Regions from separate parts of the Arthrobacter sp. zg-Y750 genome, predicted to be linked through region 1. Evidence: riboswitches for the same ligand, from Rfam matches in the RefSeq annotation. Region 1 holds a riboswitch; each other region holds the start of a gene.
The links. Region 1 has a riboswitch for S-adenosylmethionine ahead of LOC57_RS05605 (cobalamin-independent methionine synthase II family protein). Riboswitches for the same ligand answer to the same signal wherever they lie in the genome.
Positions count from the first base shown of each region.

Region 2: it holds a riboswitch for S-adenosylmethionine, as region 1 does, so the genes downstream of both, LOC57_RS14805 (bifunctional o-acetylhomoserine/o-acetylserine sulfhydrylase) here and LOC57_RS05605 (cobalamin-independent methionine synthase II family protein) in region 1, are expected to answer to the same signal.
Region 3: it holds a riboswitch for S-adenosylmethionine, as region 1 does, so the genes downstream of both, LOC57_RS02290 (hypothetical protein) here and LOC57_RS05605 (cobalamin-independent methionine synthase II family protein) in region 1, are expected to answer to the same signal.

Region 1 covers NZ_JAJJOC010000008.1:27,569-30,810, reverse strand. The annotation lists gene LOC57_RS05610 (peptide MFS transporter) at 1-1,337, shown strand, start outside; SAM riboswitch class IV at 1,460-1,585, shown strand; gene LOC57_RS05605 (cobalamin-independent methionine synthase II family protein) at 1,605-2,810, shown strand; gene LOC57_RS05600 (hypothetical protein) at 2,888-3,097, shown strand; gene LOC57_RS05595 (hypothetical protein) at 3,105-3,242, opposite strand, start outside.
Region 2 covers NZ_JAJJOC010000022.1:160,992-164,233, reverse strand. The annotation lists gene LOC57_RS14815 (endonuclease domain-containing protein) at 1-185, opposite strand, end outside; gene LOC57_RS14810 (VOC family protein) at 336-986, opposite strand; SAM riboswitch class IV at 1,148-1,264, shown strand; gene LOC57_RS14805 (bifunctional o-acetylhomoserine/o-acetylserine sulfhydrylase) at 1,354-2,670, shown strand; gene metX (homoserine O-acetyltransferase MetX) at 2,678-3,242, shown strand, end outside.
Region 3 covers NZ_JAJJOC010000004.1:11,104-14,345, forward strand. The annotation lists gene LOC57_RS02285 (CU044_5270 family protein) at 1-912, shown strand, start outside; SAM riboswitch class IV at 1,280-1,412, shown strand; gene LOC57_RS02290 (hypothetical protein) at 1,428-1,862, shown strand; gene LOC57_RS02295 (VOC family protein) at 1,928-2,362, shown strand; gene LOC57_RS02300 (CPBP family intramembrane glutamic endopeptidase) at 2,473-3,231, opposite strand.

The DNA.
Region 1 (3,242 bases):
TGCTGTACTACATGTACTACAGCGTCACCGAGGGCGGCCTTGGCATCGATAAAGCCATCGCCACCTCACTGGTGGGCGCATACGGCGGTGGTGTGTACCTGTCCACCATCATTGGTGCGTGGCTTGCGGACCGGGTCCTCGGATCCGAACGCGTGCTCTTCTACTCCGCCGCGATTGTTGTGCTCGGCCACATTTCGCTGGCCGTGCTCCCGGGCGCAGTGGGGCTGGCCGCCGGCCTGATCCTGATTGCCCTGGGTTCCGGCGGCGTCAAAGCCAACGCCACTTCGCTGGTGGGGACCCTGTACGACGAAAAGGATGAACGGCGCGACGCTGGTTTCTCCCTCTTCTACATGGGCATCAACCTCGGCGCCCTGGTCGGCCCCCTCCTCACCGGCCTGCTCCAGGTGAAGCTCGGCTTCCACTACGGCTTCGGCCTGGCTGCCATTGGCATGGCCATCGGCCTCGTCCAGTACGGCCTGACCCGCAAGTACCTGCCCGAGGCTGCCCACCAGGTGACCAACCCGCTGCCGCGCCGCAAGTACGCCACCATGGGCGGCGTTGCCGCCGGCGTTGTGGTCATCGTTGCCCTGGCCGTGGTCTTCGGCCTGCTCAAGGCGGAGAACCTCGCAGTGGTCATGGCGACCGTGGCCATCCTTGCCTCGATCGCATACTTCGTGATCATCCTGCGCAGCCCGAAGGTGGGCGCCGTCGAACGCCGCCGCGTGTACTCCTTCATGCCGCTGTTCATCGCCAGCGCCGCTTTCTGGGCCCTGTTCCAGCAGCAGTTCACCGTGGTGGCGCTGTACGCGGACACCTCGCTGGACCGGTCCATCTTCGGCTTCACCATGCCGGCGGCCTGGGTGCAGTCCATCAACCCGATCTTCATCATCATCTTCGCGGCCGTCTTCGCCGCGGTCTGGACCAAGCTGGGCGACCGGCAGCCGTCCTCGCCGCTGAAGTTCTCCCTGGGACTTGCCGTAATGGGCCTGGCCTTCCTGGCCTTCATCCCGTTCTCCGGCGGCGGCCCCAACAGCACCCCGCTGCTGGCAATTGTCGGCATCCTGCTGCTGTTCACCTTCGCTGAGCTGTTTATCTCCCCGATCGGCCTGTCCGTGGCAACCAAGCTGGCGCCGGAAATTTTCCGGACCCAGATGGTGGCGCTGTTCTTCCTTTCGGTCTCCCTGGGCACCACGCTGGCCGGCTGGCTGGCACAGTTCTACGACCCCGAAACCGAGGTCAGCTACTTCCTGTTCAGCGGCGGAACCGCCATTGTCCTGGGCATCGCCCTGGCAGCGGCGACCCCGGCCATCAAGAAGCTGATGAGCGGCGTGCGCTAACCGGCACAACAGTTTCAGTTCCACCAGGACGGCGGCACCGGGCAACCCCGGGGCCGCCGTTCTTTTTGCCTGCCGTCACATGCTTGGCCTGCGCCCGGCGTCGTGGTTAGGATGGGCACCAGCTTCAGGAGACACGGCCGCCAAGCTCCGACTTGGCCGTGCACCAACCCCATGCTTCGCGGGTGGTTCGGATGACGAAGCGGCCTGCACCGCCTTTTCCAGGCATCCGGTGCAGGCAAGAGCACGTGAATCCCAAGGATTATTTCCATGCGCAAAAGCACCGACCGTATCCTGGCCACCCATGCCGGTTCCCTGCCCCGCACCCCCGAACTCCTCGCGGCCAACGCGGCTCGGGACGCGGACCCCTCCGACACCGGGGGCTATGCCGAACTGCTCAGCGACGCCGTCGCCGACCTGGTGCTGCGCCAGCAGCGGGCCGGCATCGACATCCCCAACGACGGCGAGTACGGGCATTCAATGTCCGCCGAGGTGGACTACGGGGCCTGGTGGTCCTATTCCTTTGCCCGGCTCAGCGGCCTGACCGTGGCGGAGACCGGCATCTGGGAGATGGAGCCCGTCCGTTCCGAGCCGGGAAAACCGGTCCTCACCAGCTTCGGTGACCGCCGCGACCGGGGGCGCTTCCGCGAGGCCTACACCGACCCGTCGTCGAGCATCACCACCGGCGCCCAGAAGGTCTTCCCGAAGGTCACCGGCAAGGTGGAATACACCGGGTACGACGCCGTTGCCGGCGACATCCGCAACCTCAAGTCAGGGCTGGCGGCGGCGGGGCTGGAGGAAGGTTTCCTCGCCTCGCTTTCCCCCGGTTCCTGTTCACGCATCGCCAACGAGTACTACGCCACCGAGGAGGAGTTCATCTACGCCTGCGCGGACGCGATGCGGGAGGAATACAAGGCGATTATCGACGCCGGCCTGATTGTGCAGATCGACGATCCGTCCATTGCGGAGAACTGGGACCAGATCAATCCCGAGCCGTCCGTCGAGGACTACCTGCGCTTCACCGAAATCCGGGTTGAGGCCCTGAATTACGCACTGCGCGGCCTTCCCGAGGAGCAGATCCGCTTCCACCTGTGCTGGGGCTCCTGGCACGGACCGCACACGACGGACATCGAGTTCCGGCACCTGGCGGACACCCTGCTGAAGATCAACGCCGGCGGTTACAGCTTCGAAGCCGGCAACGTACGGCACGAGCACGAATGGCGGGTCTGGGAAGACACCAAGCTGCCGGACGGCAAGGTGATCATTCCCGGCGTCGTCTCCCATGCAACGAACGTAGTGGAGCATCCGGAGTTGGTGGCGGACCGGATTGAGCGCTTCGCCCGGCTGGTCGGCCGCGAAAACGTGATTGCGTCTACGGACTGCGGGCTGGGCGGCCGCGTGCACCCGCAGATCGCGGCGGCCAAGCTCGAAGCCCTCGGCGAAGGTGCGCGGCTGGCCAGCAGCCGTCTATGGTGACCCGGTGCGGGCAGGCTTGGTGTGCCCTAGAGTGGGATTCGTAAGGCTACTGATGAATTACCTTCAAGGAGCTGATGATGACTGATCCGAAAGCCGGCGACCCTAAGAACGAGTCCGCGAATCCGATTGAGAACGCGGTGGAAAACCTGATGTCCACCTCCGCGGAAGTTCCCGACGGCAGCGGCAGCCAGGACCACTCCGACCCGCGCACGGAGGTCCACTCCAACCTTGCGCAGGGCCTGAACTCCGACAACGAGAATTTCAAGGCCAAGCACAACGACAAGTGAGGGCTTCCTAGCTGTCCAGCCCGGCGGCGGCCAGCGCCAGCATTCCGCTGGCCGCCGCCAGCAGGCCCAGGCCGCCCAGGGTGCTAAAGGCGCTGCCGCCGTCTTGGCGCCGGCCCCGGCTAAACAGGACCGCTGCGCTCAGCCA
Region 2 (3,242 bases), on a different contig from region 1:
CCGCTCTCCAGCGCCGCAACAATCCGCAAGCGGTCCCGTTCCCAGCGGGGCATGTGGGCCCAGGCAGCAGCACCGACGTAGACACCCCGCCGTATCCGCACCAATTCGCCTGCGGCGCAGCGCAGCGCCAGTGGTTTAGCCAGGGCGTTCGCGGTGTCGGCCGCAAAGAGAAGTTCCTGATCCATGGATACAGGCATACGGCGTGCACGGTTTTCCGGCGAGCGTGCCGTTGCGCACTGTGGAAAGTTTGGCAGGTTAGAGGAATCGACCGGTTTGGGTTGCTGCTGCCGCTTCCAACCGGCAGCAGAAACCCAACCCGGCAGGAAAACCCGACCCTAGATCTCGACGGGACCCTTGCTGGTGTCGAAGGTTACCGACATAACGCCCGGTGTGCCGGCCGGAGCGATCCAGGTGACTCCCAGGCCGTCCAGCGGCTCCTCGACACGGGTGCCCAGCCAGTCACTGACCCGGGCGGCGGAACCGGCAATGGTCAGCGAGCTCAGCTTCACGGAGCCGGGCATGCCGGGAATGGCGTTGGACGGGTGCAGTGCCTCGGTCCCGTCATCCCAGCGCAGCAGGTAGGGCACCTGCGGATCGGCAATCAGGCCGTTGATGCCGATCTGCTGCCAGGTCAGCTCCTGGCCGTCCGGAAACTTCCGGTTGCCCGGCACGGAGGAACGGCCCAGCCGCTCTTCGAAGGGTGAGAGGTCATCCACCGCAACACACCAGCCCATCCAGCCGCCGCCGGATTCGGAGCGCTGGCGCACGGCCTGGCCGAAGGGGGCCTTGTCCGATGCCGGGTGGTTGAGCACCTCCACAACCTCGACGTACTGGTTGTTGGCCAGGGGGAGGATCATATTGCGGGTACCGAATCGGGGGTGGACGCCACCCTTAACGAAGTCGGCGCCGAGGGCAGCAGCAATCCTCTCGGTGGTGGCCAAAAGACCGTCAGATTCACAGGCGTAAGAAACATGATCCAAGCGCATGCGGCTCATTGTGGCACGTTGTGACCACCGTCTCGACTTAGGACCTCCTTACCGCCAATTTCAGTGCCGGCGGAAGCGAAACGGCGGATCGGGGCGCCACCGGGTTTCACGCAAAGTCATGAAGGTTGCGCTGGGCCCGGCTATCGGTTTTCATAGGTGCAGGTCATGAGTGCCAGCAGATAGCCCCGGCTTGCTGGCCGGCAACCCTCCAACCGCGGTGGGGTGCCCCGGGTGAAGACCTGGCCGTACGCCAAGAGGGCGTCCGGCAAGCGCGGGCCCCGCAGCCCTACCGGAATTCCGGTGTGCACGTTCGTGTACCCAAAACCGGAACGACGGCGTTGTGCGGCCCCTGGTATGAGGGAGCATCATGAGTGCAGATTGGTCTTTTGAAACCCGCCAGATCCACGTAGGCCAGGAGCCCGACGCCGTCACCGGTGCGCGTGCCCTGCCGATCTATCAGACGTCGTCCTTTGTGTTTCCCAGCGCTGAGGCCGCCGCGAACCGGTTCGCGCTGGCCGAACTGGAACCCATCTATACCCGGATCGGCAACCCGACCCAGGAAGCGGTGGAAAACCGGATCGCTTCCCTGGAGGGCGGCGTCGGCGCGCTGCTGCTGGCCTCGGGGCAGGCAGCGGAAACCTTTGCGCTGCTCAACGTAGCCCATGCCGGTGACCACATCGTGGCCAGTCCCAGCCTGTACGGCGGCACCTACAACCTGCTTCGGCACACGTTGAAGAAGTTCGGGATCGACACCACGTTTGTGCAGGACCCGGATGACCTTCAGCAGTGGCGGGCAGCGGTGCAGCCCAACACCAAGGCGTTCTTCGGCGAGGTGGTCTCCAACCCGCGGCAGGACGTGCTGGACCTGGAGGGCATCAGCGCCGTCGCGCACGACGCCGGCGTTCCCCTGATTGTGGACAACACCCTCGCCACGCCGTACCTGATCCGGCCGATTGAGTGGGGTGCGGACATTGTGGTGCATTCGGCCACCAAGTATCTGGGCGGGCACGGGACTTCCATTGCCGGGGTGATCGTGGATTCGGGCAACTTCGACTTCGCCGCCGACCCGGAGAAGTTCCCCGGCTTCAACACCCCCGATGAGAGCTACAACGGCCTGGTCTATGCCCGGGACCTGGGCGTGAACGGTGCGCTGGGCGCCAACCTGGCCTATATCCTCAAGGCCCGGGTGCAGCTGCTGCGCGACCTCGGTTCGGCGGTGTCCCCGTTCAACGCGTTCCTCATTGCGCAGGGACTGGAAACCCTGAGCCTGCGGGTGGAGCGGCACGTCGCCAACGCAGTCGCCGTCGCCAACTGGCTCGAGGGGCACGACGACGTCGTCTCGGTGGCGTACGCGGGTCTGGAATCCAGTCCCTGGTTTGAGCGCGGACGCAAGTATGGTCCACGCGGCACCGGCGCGATTGTGTCCTTTGAGATCGACGGCGGGGTGGACGCCGGGAAGCGGTTTGTCGACGGACTGGAACTGCATTCCCACGTGGCCAACGTGGGGGACGTGCGCTCGCTGGTCATCCACCCGGCGTCGACCACACACAGCCAGCTCGGTGCCGAGGCGCAGCTGGCCGCCGGGGTCAGCCCGGGGCTGGTGCGGCTGTCCGTGGGCATTGAACACATCGATGACATCCTGGCGGACCTCGATGCCGGCTTCCGGGCCGCCAAGGGAGCCTGAGCCTTCCGTGGCGATCCGGCACCCCGCTCTGCAGCACCCCGTCACCGACCGGGACGGGGTGCTGCAGTTCGCCTCCATTGGCGGACTCGACCTGGAAACGGGCGGTTACCTGCCCGACGTCGTCCTCGGTTACGAAACGTGGGGACGGCTCGACGCCGACGCCGGCAACGCAGTGTTTATTGCCCATGCGCTGACCGGCAGCACCCATGTGGCTCGGGGCGATACGGATGAACCGGGCTGGTGGGATGACCTGGTGGGGCCGGGCAAAACCGTGGACACCAACCGGTTCTATGTGGTGGCGGCGAACATGCTGGGCGGTTGCTACGGTTCCACCGGTCCCTCGTCCCCGGATCCGCAGGGACTGCCCTGGGGATCCCGGTTCCCGTTTGTCACCGTCCGCGACTCGGTGCGCGCCGAGGCACGGCTGGCCGACCTGCTCGGGATCCGGGCCTGGCACACCGTGCTGGGCGGTTCGCTCGGGGGAGCACGGGCCTTGGAATGGGCGGTTACCGAACCCGGGCGGGTGAAACGCTGCGCCGTCATTGCGGCGACGGCGGCCAGCACCGCGGAGC
Region 3 (3,242 bases), on a different contig from region 1:
ACCACGCCGCCCCGCGCCCGATGCCGTCTCTTGCTTGCATCCGCCGCTGCGGCTCTGCTGGTGGGAGGCATAGTGGTGGCCGACGTCGTCCGGCCCGCCAGTCCCGGCGCCACCGCTGAGGCGGCAGAAGTCCTGAACGCCGCAGCCGACGCCACTATCCGCACCTCCGATCCCGTGGTGGGCCCCGGCCAGTACCTGAAAATCGACACAACCGAGCTGACCTGGGGCGGCAAGCAGATGGCTGACGGCAGCGACCTTTCCTGGCAGGAAACCGTCAGCGATCAGCTCTACATACCGGCAGACAGGAACGGTGAATGGATCTGGGACCGCGGAGAGCGGATTCCCCTCGAGTCCTCGTCCGACGCCGCCAAAGCGGCGGCCGCCGAGATCGCCCAGCTGCCGCCGAAGGGCGGGGAGCCGAACCCGACGGTCGGAATCCAGCGCGGCCCGGGAGGTACCTTCTACGGACAAGCGCCGATGGTCATCATCGGCACCTCCCTTGACGAAGCCGGAAGCCTGCCCCGGGATCCCCGGGAACTGCTGGACCTCATTTACGAGCGCACCGAGGGAGCCGGCAAAACGCCGGAAACGGAGGCCTTCGTGACGATCGCTGACGGCCTGCGCACCGGGGCCGTCCCCGCCGACCTGCGCGCAACCATGTATCGGGCCGCTGCACTGATCCCCGGCGTGGTCATGAGCGACAAGCAGGCAACAGTGGACGGCAGGACAGGCATCGCCATCGGAATCCCCCACCCAGGAGGAACGTCGCGGACCGACATCATCATCGATCCTGACTCAGGCCTGGTCATCGGCGAACAGGACGTACTGCTGCAGGACTTCCCCAACGCTCCTGCCGGCACCGTTCAGGCATGGACTTCGGTTAGAACCTCCGTGGTGGATTCCGCCCCGTAGCCGTCCCTCCTTTCCGCCGCCTTTCGGGGCGGGACACGGGGTCACCGGACGGGCCGGGTTAGGCGCGGTGCGGCACCAGGGCACCGGACGGGCCGGGTTAGGCGCGGTGCGGCACCAGGGCACCGGACGGGCCGGGTTAGGCGCGGTGCGGCACCAGGGCACCGGACGGGCCGGGTTAGGCGGCTTTAATAACTTTCGCGAGCTCTGCGAGCGGAAGTTTTCGTTGCCGCCGTTCCGGCCCGCCCGGCGCCCGACCCGCCCGGCGCCCGACCCGCCCGGCGCCCGACCCGCCCGGCGCCCCGGAAACGGACCCGGAAACCCGCACTCCTGTCGAAATGTCGGCGCCCTCCGCTACAGTAGTTTTCAGCTTCACGAGATGTGGCCTTCGCCCGGTTCGCCGGGCATAAAAGCTCCGACTGGCCCCACACCAACCCCACTGTTCGGCGGGTGGTTCGGATGACGAAGCGGCCTGCTTCATCCGCTGCAGGCAAGGACAACCTGAAAAGGAACCCACTGTGAGCATTTCCAGTGTCAGCAACTCCGGCTTCAACAACCCCGACTTCAGCAGTTCCTCCCCGAGCAACTGCACCGGTTTCGCTCCGGGCCACAACATCCATTGGATCCACGGCCGCCGGCTTCAGGGCTGGGAGCACTGGGCCGACGTCGACGTCACCGCGGATCCGCAGCTGGACCTCATCTACCTGGTTATCGACGGGCAGCAGCAGTTGATGTGGTTCCACAATGTCGGTGCGGTCGCAACCGCGTTGGAAGCCGCCGTCGACACGCCCCAGTGGTGCCAGCGGTATTCCACGCTGATGGTGCCCGGCGGGTTTGGCTCCGAAGCCCGGAGCTCTTTTTTCTACTTGGCCCGGCCGGAGCGGGTACTGCCATGCAACGGCTCTCCGGTCCGGGCACCCGAAAGTGAGCGGCTCGAGAAGCCCGGCTCCTAGCTTGCGGACGGTAGCTGGCCGCAATTCAGTGCCGACGGTGGCGCTGCCCTCCTAGGCTCTGGGCCATGACGAACATACAGATCTGCGTAGACTGCACCGATGCCCACGCTCAGGCCGATTGGTGGGCGGAAACCTTGGGCTGGACGTTGGAGCCCACGGACCAGGGCTTCATCTCGTCCTTGCTGGACCAGGGCTTCGCAAAACCCGAGGACGTGATTGAGCACAACGGTGTCCGGGTCTGGCGTGACGGCGCAGCTATCTGCCCTGCCGATCAGGTGGGACAGGAGGACCGGCTGCGCATCCTGTTCCAGCCCGTCCCCGAGCCCAAGACCGTCAAGGATCGAATCCACCTGGATGTGCGGCTGGAGGGCAGGGACAAGGACGAAGCCCGGGCCGCATTGGAAGGTCGAGGTGCATCCTTCCTGTACGAGGCCAGTCAGGGCCCGCACTCCTGGTACACGATGGCCGATCCCGAGGGCAACGAGTTCTGCATCAGCTGACGCGCACCTGCTCTTCCAGCTTCTGTACAGCTGATGCGGCTTGGAAGGGCCAATACCCGCATCAGCTGTACAGAGGGCGTCCGCGGATCCTCTAAAACAGCCGTGAGACCCTACTGCTGCAGCAGCTCCGGCGGCACAGCGTAGATGATCACCACGCTAAGCAGGTTCTTCGCGGCATGCACCCCGTAGGACAGCATGAAGTTGTTCCCGGCCCACACGTACATGCCCACCAGCACGGCGCCGGTGGCCAGATAGGGCATCAGTACCGGCAGGGACAGCGACTCCTTGCCCACAATGTGGATGGAGGCGAACAACAGGACCGACAGGATGCAGCAGGCCCAGGTGTTCCAGTAGCGGCTGAGCTTGCCGATCAGCAGGTGGCGGAAAATGTACTCCTCGACGAACGGCGCCAGCACCACCACCAGGGGCACCACAAGCCAGGGCGACATCTCGGTCACAAGGCCCTGCACGGCCTCCTGGTTCACGGCGGTCTCCGCCTCGCCGGTGATGATCAGGCCCACCATGGAAGCGATGATGGTCAGGATCACGCCGATCGGAATCAGCGCCGCTGAAAGGACCGGCCGGGTAGCGAGGATCCTTGCTTCCCGTGCCACATAGGCCCGGGCTGCGATGAGGGCCAGGACGCCGCCCACCGCGTAGAAGGCCAGGTTGATCACATATGCGGCCACCAGCGGATCCGGGATCAGCGCGGACAGGCCCGGAATGTCGATCGGCACAAAGCTGAGCAACAGCAGGAACAGGACGTAGTAGCCCGCCGCCACGGCATCACTGCGGGTGAAGCGGTACGCCAGCCAGGGGATTTGCGCCGGCGGGCGGCCGGACGGGGCCCGGTATTCGTTAGCTGTCATCAGTTAAGGAT